DNA from 4 places in the Streptomyces sp. NPDC014727 genome. Region 2 is predicted to be linked to each of the others. Evidence: riboswitches for the same ligand, from Rfam matches in the RefSeq annotation. Region 2 holds a riboswitch; each other region holds the start of a gene.
The links. A riboswitch is a leader RNA that binds a small molecule or an ion and turns the genes downstream of it on or off. The one in region 2 is predicted to bind cyclic di-AMP.
Positions count from the first base shown of each region.

Region 1: linked by a shared signal. The riboswitch ahead of ACF1B9_RS21705 (transglycosylase family protein) and the one ahead of ACF1B9_RS04150 (NlpC/P60 family protein) in region 2 are both predicted to bind cyclic di-AMP.
Region 3: linked by a shared signal. The riboswitch ahead of ACF1B9_RS33175 (M23 family metallopeptidase) and the one ahead of ACF1B9_RS04150 (NlpC/P60 family protein) in region 2 are both predicted to bind cyclic di-AMP.
Region 4: linked by a shared signal. The riboswitch ahead of ACF1B9_RS34420 (peptidoglycan DD-metalloendopeptidase family protein) and the one ahead of ACF1B9_RS04150 (NlpC/P60 family protein) in region 2 are both predicted to bind cyclic di-AMP.

Region 1 covers NZ_JBIBYR010000013.1:132,850-135,043, forward strand. The annotation lists gene ACF1B9_RS21700 (transglycosylase family protein) at 1-505, shown strand, start outside; cyclic di-AMP (ydaO/yuaA leader) riboswitch at 804-974, shown strand; gene ACF1B9_RS21705 (transglycosylase family protein) at 978-1,739, shown strand; gene eno (phosphopyruvate hydratase) at 2,146-2,194, shown strand, end outside.
Region 2 covers NZ_JBIBYR010000002.1:110,683-112,876, reverse strand. The annotation lists gene pcrA (DNA helicase PcrA) at 1-909, opposite strand, end outside; cyclic di-AMP (ydaO/yuaA leader) riboswitch at 1,167-1,332, shown strand; gene ACF1B9_RS04150 (NlpC/P60 family protein) at 1,339-2,194, shown strand, end outside.
Region 3 covers NZ_JBIBYR010000034.1:20,995-23,188, forward strand. The annotation lists gene ACF1B9_RS33175 (M23 family metallopeptidase) at 86-1,366, opposite strand; cyclic di-AMP (ydaO/yuaA leader) riboswitch at 1,378-1,530, opposite strand; gene ACF1B9_RS33180 (PP2C family protein-serine/threonine phosphatase) at 1,810-2,194, opposite strand, start outside.
Region 4 covers NZ_JBIBYR010000038.1:6,651-8,844, reverse strand. The annotation lists gene ACF1B9_RS34420 (peptidoglycan DD-metalloendopeptidase family protein) at 1-833, opposite strand, end outside; cyclic di-AMP (ydaO/yuaA leader) riboswitch at 837-997, opposite strand; gene ACF1B9_RS34415 (alpha-galactosidase) at 1,288-2,194, opposite strand, start outside.

The DNA.
Region 1 (2,194 bases), on a different contig from region 2:
GGCCACTCCCTCGGATGCCGCCACGCCGGCGGACAGGGCCGGCAGCACCTCGGGTGCCCACGGCAAGCCGGCGGGCAAGAAGGGCCACTCCGCGAAGCCTTCGGCCGCCGAGTCGGCCGCCCCGTCCTCGCATCCGTCCCCCGACGCGTCCGATTCACCCCGTACGTCGGACTCGTCCAATGGTGTGAGCGGCAAGCATCGCGGCGCCCCGGCGCCCGAAGGGAGCCCGGACGCGAACGGCGGCGTCGACCGCGACTCGGGTCGCCATGCCTCCCGCGGTGGCGGCGACGCCCGCGACGCCCGCGACGCGGACGACGCGGGCGCGTCGGCTGCCGACGGCGCGTACACCGTCCGTTCCGGCGACAACCTCTGGGCGATTGCTGATGCACAGAAGGTTCCCGGCGGCTGGCCCGCGCTCTATGAGGCCAACAAGGGGGCGGTCGGCTCCGACCCGGACCTCATCCTCCCTGGCCAGAGCCTCCGTCTCGATGTGAAGGCCGACTGAGGGCAGTCTGAAAATCGGCTAATAGGGCCTCAAAAACCGGGGTAGTTCAGGGACCTATGTCCACTTATGTGTAAGTGAGACATGGGTCTCTTTGCGTCAACGGCGTGTCGCGCCCGGGGAGTCCTTCCGTATCGCCTCCGACCTGCGAAAACGACGGTTCCTCAGATGCAAGTAAGGGCTGATTGTCTGATGTGTCCATCTTTGAATGTGGGGTTGCCTGTGTTTACGGTCGGAACCGCTCGCACCGCGGGCCCCGTTGACCGTCACGCCGAATCCTGCCGTCGGTCGAAGGGAACAGACGCGTAAAGCGCCGTAGGCAGGAGCGGGGGACCCAGGTAGGCGCCGGCCCGATCGTCGAAAGGCGGATCAGGGGCGGCTTGGGGTGAAGTCGCGTGCTAGGACGTGCGACCGGGCAACTCACTTGGCCCGAACCCGACAGCTCACCTCGTAGGCGTCGGTGAGGAGAAGTTCCATGCTGTTTTCCAGCAAGGGCAAGCACCGTCGCCCGTCCAAGGCCGTCCGTGTCGCCACGCTCGCCGGTGTCGCCGGTACCGCAGTCGCCGTCCCGCTGATGGGTGCGACCGGTGCCTCCGCGGCCTCCGTCGCGACCTGGGACGCCGTCGCGCAGTGCGAGTCCGGTGGCAACTGGTCCATCAACACCGGCAACGGCTACTACGGCGGTCTGCAGTTCTCGCAGTCCAGCTGGGCCGCCGCCGGCGGTACGCAGTACGCCCCCCGTGCCGACCTGGCCACCAAGGCTCAGCAGATCGCCACCGCCGAGAAGCTCCTCGCCATGCAGGGCCCGGGTGCCTGGGGCTGTGCCGGCGCCGGCAACCTGCGCAACGACGGTGTGGACCCGGGCGTCGACACCGGCTCCTCCTCGAAGACCGACTCCGGCGCCACGCAGCAGCAGAGCGCCCCGGCCGCGCCCAAGCAGCAGTCGCAGCCGGTTCAGCCGAAGAAGGCCGAGCGCACCGAGGTCCCCGCCACCAACCGCTCGGACCGCTCCGCCGCCCCGCAGGCCGAGTCGAAGAAGACCGTCACCACCCCGACCGGCGAGAAGGTCAAGAAGGGCGACGGCGAGTACAAGGTCGTCTCCGGCGACTCCCTGAGCAAGATCGCCGCCGACCACAAGGTCAAGGGCGGCTGGCAGCACCTGTTCGAGCTGAACAAGGACATCGTCAAGGACGCCGACCTGATCTACCCGGGTCAGCAGCTGCACCTGACGAAGTAGTCCGGGACCTCTCCTCCCTGAGCACCCCGGCCCGGCGCGCGTTCCCCCGTACGCGCCGGGCCGGGGTTTCCGTGTGACCCCTTGCTTCCGCGGGGCGCGTCACCTGTATGTGCGGCGGCTCCGTCCCGGCGGGGCGCGTCGTCCTCGTATCGCGTCCGTACGGGCGGGGGCCGGCCCCCGCGGGGCGGGTTCCGGAGGTGGCCACGGCAGTGCGTGATCGTTCAACTTCTGTAGTTACTGGGCAGTAAAATTCTGGCTGTTCGCCCCGTAATGCTCGCTCTTGGGTCCTTTTTCGTCCCAGGGGACGGGCGGTCGTCCGACTGAGCGGGCCGGGCCGGTTAGGCTCTTGTCGCAAGGCCAAAGTGACCCTGCACAACCAGTGTCATATCCCAGAAGGAGATGCCTCGTGCCGTCCATCGACGTCGTCGTAGCCCGGGAAATCCTCGACTCCCGGG
Region 2 (2,194 bases):
CTCGCCGGCCGGGCCGACCAGTTCGCGTACGAGGGTGTACTGGGCGTGGTTGGTGTCCTGGTACTCGTCGACCAGGACGTGCCGGAAGCGGCGGCGGTAGTGCTCGGCGACGTCGGGGAACGCCTGCAGCAGGTGGACCGTCGTCATGATGATGTCGTCGAAGTCCAGCGCGTTGGCCTCGCGCAGCCGGGACTGGTACATCGCGTAGGCCTGGGCGAGGGTCTTCTCGAAACCGTCCGCAGCCTGGCCGGCGAAGGTCTCCTCGTCGATCAGTTCGTTCTTCAGGTTGGAGACCTTGGCCGTGAACGACTTCGGCGGGAAGCGCTTCGGGTCGAGGTCGAGATCACGGCAGACCAGGGCCATCAGCCGCTTGGAGTCGGCGGCGTCGTAGATCGAGAACGACGAGGTGAAGCCGAGCTTCTTCGACTCGCGGCGCAGGATGCGTACGCACGCGCTGTGGAAGGTCATGACCCACATGGCGTTGGCGCGCGGTCCGACGAGCTGTTCGACGCGCTCCTTCATCTCGCCCGCGGCCTTGTTGGTGAAGGTGATCGCCAGGATCTGGCCGGGGTGCACCCCGCGCTCGGCGAGGAGGTGGGCGATCCGGTGGGTCAGCACCCGGGTCTTGCCCGAGCCCGCCCCGGCGACGATGAGCAAGGGGGAGCCGGCGTGGACCACCGCGGCGCGCTGTTCGGTGTTCAGCCCGTCGAGGAGCGCCGCGGAATCGATGACGGGGCGGTGCGCACCGTCACGGTAGTACGCGTCCCTGGGCGGCGGGGGCCCGTCGAAGACGCCCGCGAAGAGGTCCTCCGGCACCGCTTCGGGTGCGGAGTCCTCGGGGGGCGGCGGGGGCTCTTCCTCCGAGTGCTGGAGGCCGGCCAGGAAGCTGTCGTCAAAGAGGCTGCTCATCGCTTGTCGAGTCTAGGCCGCCGCACCGACACATGACTGCCGCTCGGCGAACCACACCCGGCCGCCGGGCACGCAAAGAGAGCGGACATCCACCCTCCGTAAGAGATTCCGGGCCTCGGCCGCCCTCGTCACCTCCGCCCCACGGAGGTCACGAAAACGTATCGGGCATATCGAACATCGACCTTCACAGCAGCACCACGGGTTGGCTACCGTGCTCGACCGGGTGGCCCGTACCCCCTGAGGCGAACCACGCCGAGCGGGCGCCCGCGCCGAATCCGGGCTGTCCTCACGGACGTCCGGAGCCGGGGACCCATACGCGTCACCGGGGTGAATCGGTCCTTATCCCCCACTCGGACCGTAGGGCAGCCTTCCGTTCCGCCCGAACCCGACAGCTAACCCGGTAGGCGGTCCACGGAAGGAGATGCCGTCTTGGCATCGCATCGCAAACCGCGTACCCGGGTGCGCACCACCACACCGGCCGTCGGTCTCACGACGGCCGCGCTGGCGTCCGTGACCCTGCTCTCCACGCAGAGCGCCACGGCGGCCCCCGCTCCGAAGCCCAGCATCGAGGACGTCCAGAAGAAGGTCGACGACCTCTACCGGCAGGCGGGCACCGCGACCCAGCGCTACAACCAGGCGAAGGAGGCCTCCGCCGCCCAGCGCACCAAGGTGGACGTCCTCCTGGACGACGTGGCGAAGCGCGCCGACGAACTCAACGAAGCCCGCAGGACGCTCGGCGCCTACGCGGCCGCGCAGTACCGCACCGGGTCGCTCACGCCGAGCGCCACCTTCTTCCTCGCCGACGACCCGCAGTCGTACTTCGACCAGAGCCAGCTGATGAACCGGATGACCGGTCAGCAGGAGAAGGCGGTCACGGACTTCCGCGCCCAGCAGGCGAAGGCCTCGAAGAAGCGCGCCGAAGCGGTGCGCAGCCTGGAGACGCTGACCACGACCCAGGCCACGCTGCGCACCAGCAAGCAGAACGTCCAGCAGAAGCTGGGCGAGGCGCAGACGATGCTGTCGAAGCTGACCGCCGAGGAGAAGGCGCGGCTCGCGGCGCTGGAGCGGAAGAAGGAGGCGGAGGCCGAGCGCAAGGCGGAGGAACTGGCGCGGCAGCAGGCCGCCGCCAAGGCGGAGGCGGACCGCAAGGCCGAGGAGGCCGCGAAGGCGGCGGGGTCCGGCAGCGGTACATCGGCGGGAGGCGGGACCGGCTCGGACAGCAGCGCCACCACCAAGGCGGAGAAGGTCCTCGCCTTCGCCAGGGCCCAGCTGGGCAAGCCGTACG
Region 3 (2,194 bases), on a different contig from region 2:
GACGCCGGGGGGAGCGTCAGGGCTGCCGGGGTTCAGCGGCCGGCGAACCGGCTCGGGTCATGTGGGCCGCGAGGCGGCCGGCCGATCAGGGGTTGAGACCCTTGCCGCGCAGCCAGGCCATCGGGTCGATGCCCGTACCGGCCGGGGTGTGGACCTCCAGGTGGAGGTGCGGGCCGGTCACATTGCCGGTCGCTCCGACCCGGCCGATGGTGTCACCGGTCGTGACCTTCTGGCCGACACTGACACCGATCGAGGACTGGTGGCAGAACCACAGCTCCGTACCGTCTTCGAGCTCCAGCACCGTGCGGTAGCCGTACGAACCGGACCAGCCGGCCGACTTGATGGTGCCGCCGTGTATGGCCTTGATCGGGGTACCCGTCGGCGCCGCGAAGTCGAGGCCGGTGTGGTAGCCGGAGGACCACATCGAGCCGGCCTCGCCGAAGGTCGAGGTGATCGTGTACGAGGTGGTCGGGATGGCGTAGCTGGCGGCGAGCTTGGCGAGCCGCAGCGCCTCCGCCTTCTTCTTGGCCTCTTCCTCCGCCTTCTTCTTCTCGGCGGCGATCTTGGCCTCGGCCGCGTCCTGCTGCTTCTTGGCCTCGGCGGCAGCCTTCTCCGCGGCCGCCTTCTCCTCGGCGGCCCTGGCCTCGGCGTCGGCGGCGTCCTGCTGCTGCTCGGCCTGCTGGAGGATACGGGCACGGAGCGCCTCGCCCGCGTCCGTCGTGCCCCGCTGGGCCTCGGCGGTGGTGATGCCGGCGGTGGTCAGCGGCGCGGACGCGGCGACGGCCTCGGCCTTGTCGGCTTCGGACTCGCCGGAGAACAGGGAACCCACACCGGGAAGGGACTTGGCGTCGGGCAGGTTGTCCGCGATGGAATCGGGAAGCGAGATGGAGACCGCCGGCTTGCTCTGCGCGGTGGCAATGCCGCCCGCACCGACCGCCGCGATGACGCCGACCCCGAGCACGGTGGAGCTACGGGCAAGTCCGTTGCGCTGCTTGGCGACGCGGTGCTTGCCGCGCACAGGGCGGACGGACTCCTCGGTGGGGTTCCACTCGTCCCGGCTTCGTTCGGGCTCACCGTCGCCGTCGGCGCAAAAACCCCTGCGGAGCTCTGCCGAGTCGCCGGACCCACGGAACTCACCGGACCCGAACTCACCGGACCCGAACTCGCCGGTGAAGTCGGCGCCCGGCTCGGTGCCGTAGCCGGTGCCGAACGCCGTTCCCGTCCCGGTGGTTGCGTAACCGGCGTCGGAAGCGAAACCGGGGCCGTACCCGAGGCCGTAGTCAGAACCGGAGCCGAAGTCGGCACCCGGGACGAAGTCGGAGGTGAACCGCGCGGGGGCCTCGGGGGCAGGCTTGTTGGACGCCACTTGGGCGCACTCCTTTCCTTCCTTCTCGCCTACCGGGTTAGCTGACGGGTTCGGAGCAGGAAGGTCTCCTACGGGCGCCTCTGCCTCTCACGAGACACAGGTGTCCGATTCACCCCATGTAGGTGGTTCCCCGGTTCCCTTGCGGAATTCGGCGCTCGCGCACGGTGCCGCCACTGACGACGGCTGGGACGACCGCGCTGCGTTATCGAACGTTAATAGACACCCGGGCCCGATTCCAAGCTGTTCCCACTGATCGTTCCGGTCTTGGCCTGGACTTTACGGGACATAGCCGGGTGGAATCGGATGAGTTGATCGCCCCTCAGCCATTACCCAGTTTCTGACGTTGCGTCAAATGTTATGCGGAGCGGTGCGCTTCGGTTACGGACGGTGGCATGCCGTGCCCGGGACTCCGCCCGGTCCGCACCACACACCCGCCCCACCCGTCACATCGTGTCCAGTCCCACGATCTTCACTGTCCTGCGCCGGTGCGGCTGCCCCTCCGCAGGACGTACGACCGCGAGCAGTGCCATGTCGTCGGTCGTCTCGCCGCCCGTGTGCCGCCGCACGTCGTCGGTCAGGGCGGACAGCAGTTCCTCGGGTCCCGGAAAGATCCGCCCGCGCAGCCGCGCCGCCGGATCGTAGAAGACCCCGTCGGCGTTCCGCGCTTCGGAGAGACCATCGGTGTAGAGGAGCAGAGTCGTCCCCGCCTGCAGATCCCATTCGTCCGCCCGGTCGGGCCACACCCCCAGATCCATCCCGAGCGGCAGCGCGGGCACCGACGGCCCCAGCACATCCAGCGCCCCGTCCGGATGCAGCAGGATCGGCTCG
Region 4 (2,194 bases), on a different contig from region 2:
GTGGCGCCGGAGAGGCCGACCTGCTGACCGGTGCTCACGGACTGGCCCGCCGAGACGGAGATCGAGGACAGGTGACCGTACTGCGAGTAGTGGCCGTCGGCGTGCTTGATGACGACCTGGTTGCCGTACGCGCCACCCCAGCCGGCGGTGACGACGGTGCCGGAGGTGATGGCCTTCACGCTGGTGCCGGTGAAGACGGGGAAGTCGATCCCGGTGTGGCTGCCGCTGGACCAGTTGGAGCCGGAGGCACGGTAGCCGGTGGTGTGGTTGCCGGGGACCGGGTGGACGTAGCCGGAGCTGCTGCTCTGGGCGGCCGGGGCGGAGGTCTTGGACTCCTTGACCGGGGCGGACTTGGCCGGGGCGGACTTCTCCACGACCGACGAGGGAACCGAGAGGGCCTTCGAGGGGAGGGCCGATCCCGCGCCGGCGCCGGTGGCCGCGTCGTCGGCCGACGCCTTGCCGCCGAGCGTCAGCTTCATGCCCGGGAAGATCAGACCGGGGTCGTCGCCGACGACCTTGCGGTTGTCCTGGTACAGCTTCTGCCAGCCGCCCTCGATCTTGTGCTCGGTGGCGATCTTCGACAGGTAGTCGCCGGAGACGACGGAGTAGGTCGTGGTGGCGGCCTGCTTCTGCGCGACCGGCTGGGCCGGGGCGGCATGCGCGGCGATGGAGGCGGACTGCGCGGCGGCGGCCGGGGCGGTCTGTTCCGCGGCGTGGGCACCGGTGGCGCCGAGCAGCGGCAGCGCGATGACGGCACCACCGGCGCCTGCGGCGGCGACACCACGGGCGATGACGCCGGACTTCGTACGACGATGCTTACCCGATATGGGCATGGGGTGTTTCCTCTCCGGCGCCTACGAGGTGAGCTGTCGGGTTCGGGCTGGAGATGCCCGGCCGCGCCGAGCGCGGCTTCACCCCGAGCCGGCCGGATTTCTCCGATCGGCGGCCTACCTGGTTCCCCCGCTCCTGCCACACGATGAGTGGGTGCGAATTCCGGGCGGCGGCAGGATTAGGCGGTCCGACCGGATTGACGGCGACCGTAAGCGAGTCTGGACGGCGAGAACAAGCCATCGGTTCCGCACCGGAATCCGCGCCGGGAATTCGACACGGAATTCCGGTCACACTCCGTGGATCAAAGATCTTGAATTTCCGCGCCGCGCACGGAATATCCGACCGCCCCGCCAGCACACACCGTCACGGATATGATCCCGCTCACGAGCGGGCGACCATCCACCCGACAAACAGTGCGTGTTCGGACCAAATCTGCGCATTGCGGACACATCATGTTCATCGCTCGCGCCGCAGCCTCAGCACCCCCGCGTCGAGATCCCCCTGAAGCCCGGTGTGCAGCCCCTGGTGCAGCAGCACCGAACCGTGGTGCACCTCCCCGGTGTCCAGGCAGGTGTACGTCGCCGCGGGGTCGAGCCCGCGCAGCCTGAGGGCCGGGGGCCGCTCCCCGTATCGCTGCGCCTCCAGCCACATCAGGACCACGCTCTCCTCCCCGTGGACGTACTGGACCGCGCTGAGTCCGCCCCGCGGGGCGCGCAGCCGGTACAGGGCGCCGTGCTGCACCACCGACCGGATCTCCTTGTAGAGGCCCACCCAGTCCCGCGCCTCGGCGAGTTCCCCCTCACTCCATTCAGTGAGGTCCCCGCCGACCCCGAGCACACCGGCCATCGCGCTCACGAAGCGGAAGCGCAGCGAGCTGACCCGGTCGTTGAGCTGGACGTTCGGACTGTCGGTGACCCAGGCGGCCATCACCCGGGCCGGATGGATCTGACCGAAGCCCTCCTGGATGGCGAGGCGGTCGAGCGGGTCGGTGTTGTCGGAGGTCCACACCTGGTCCGTACGGGACAGAATCCCCAGATCGATCCGGCCGCCGCCGCCCGAGCAGGACTCGAAGGCGACCGAGGGGTGCGCGGCCCGGAGTCGGTCGATCAGCGCGTAGAGGGCGTGCACATGCTCGACCCAGAGCTTCTGCGGATACTCCTCGCCGGGCCAGCCCGCATCGGTGAAGGAGCGGTTGAAGTCCCATTTCACATAGTCGACGGGCGCGCTGGAGAGCAGCGCGTCCAATTGCTCGTAGAGATGGTCCCGCACATCGGTGCGGGCCAGATTGAGCACCAGCTGATTACGGAACTCGGTACGCGTCCGGCCGGGGAAGTGCTGCACCCAGTCCGGGTGTGCGCGATAG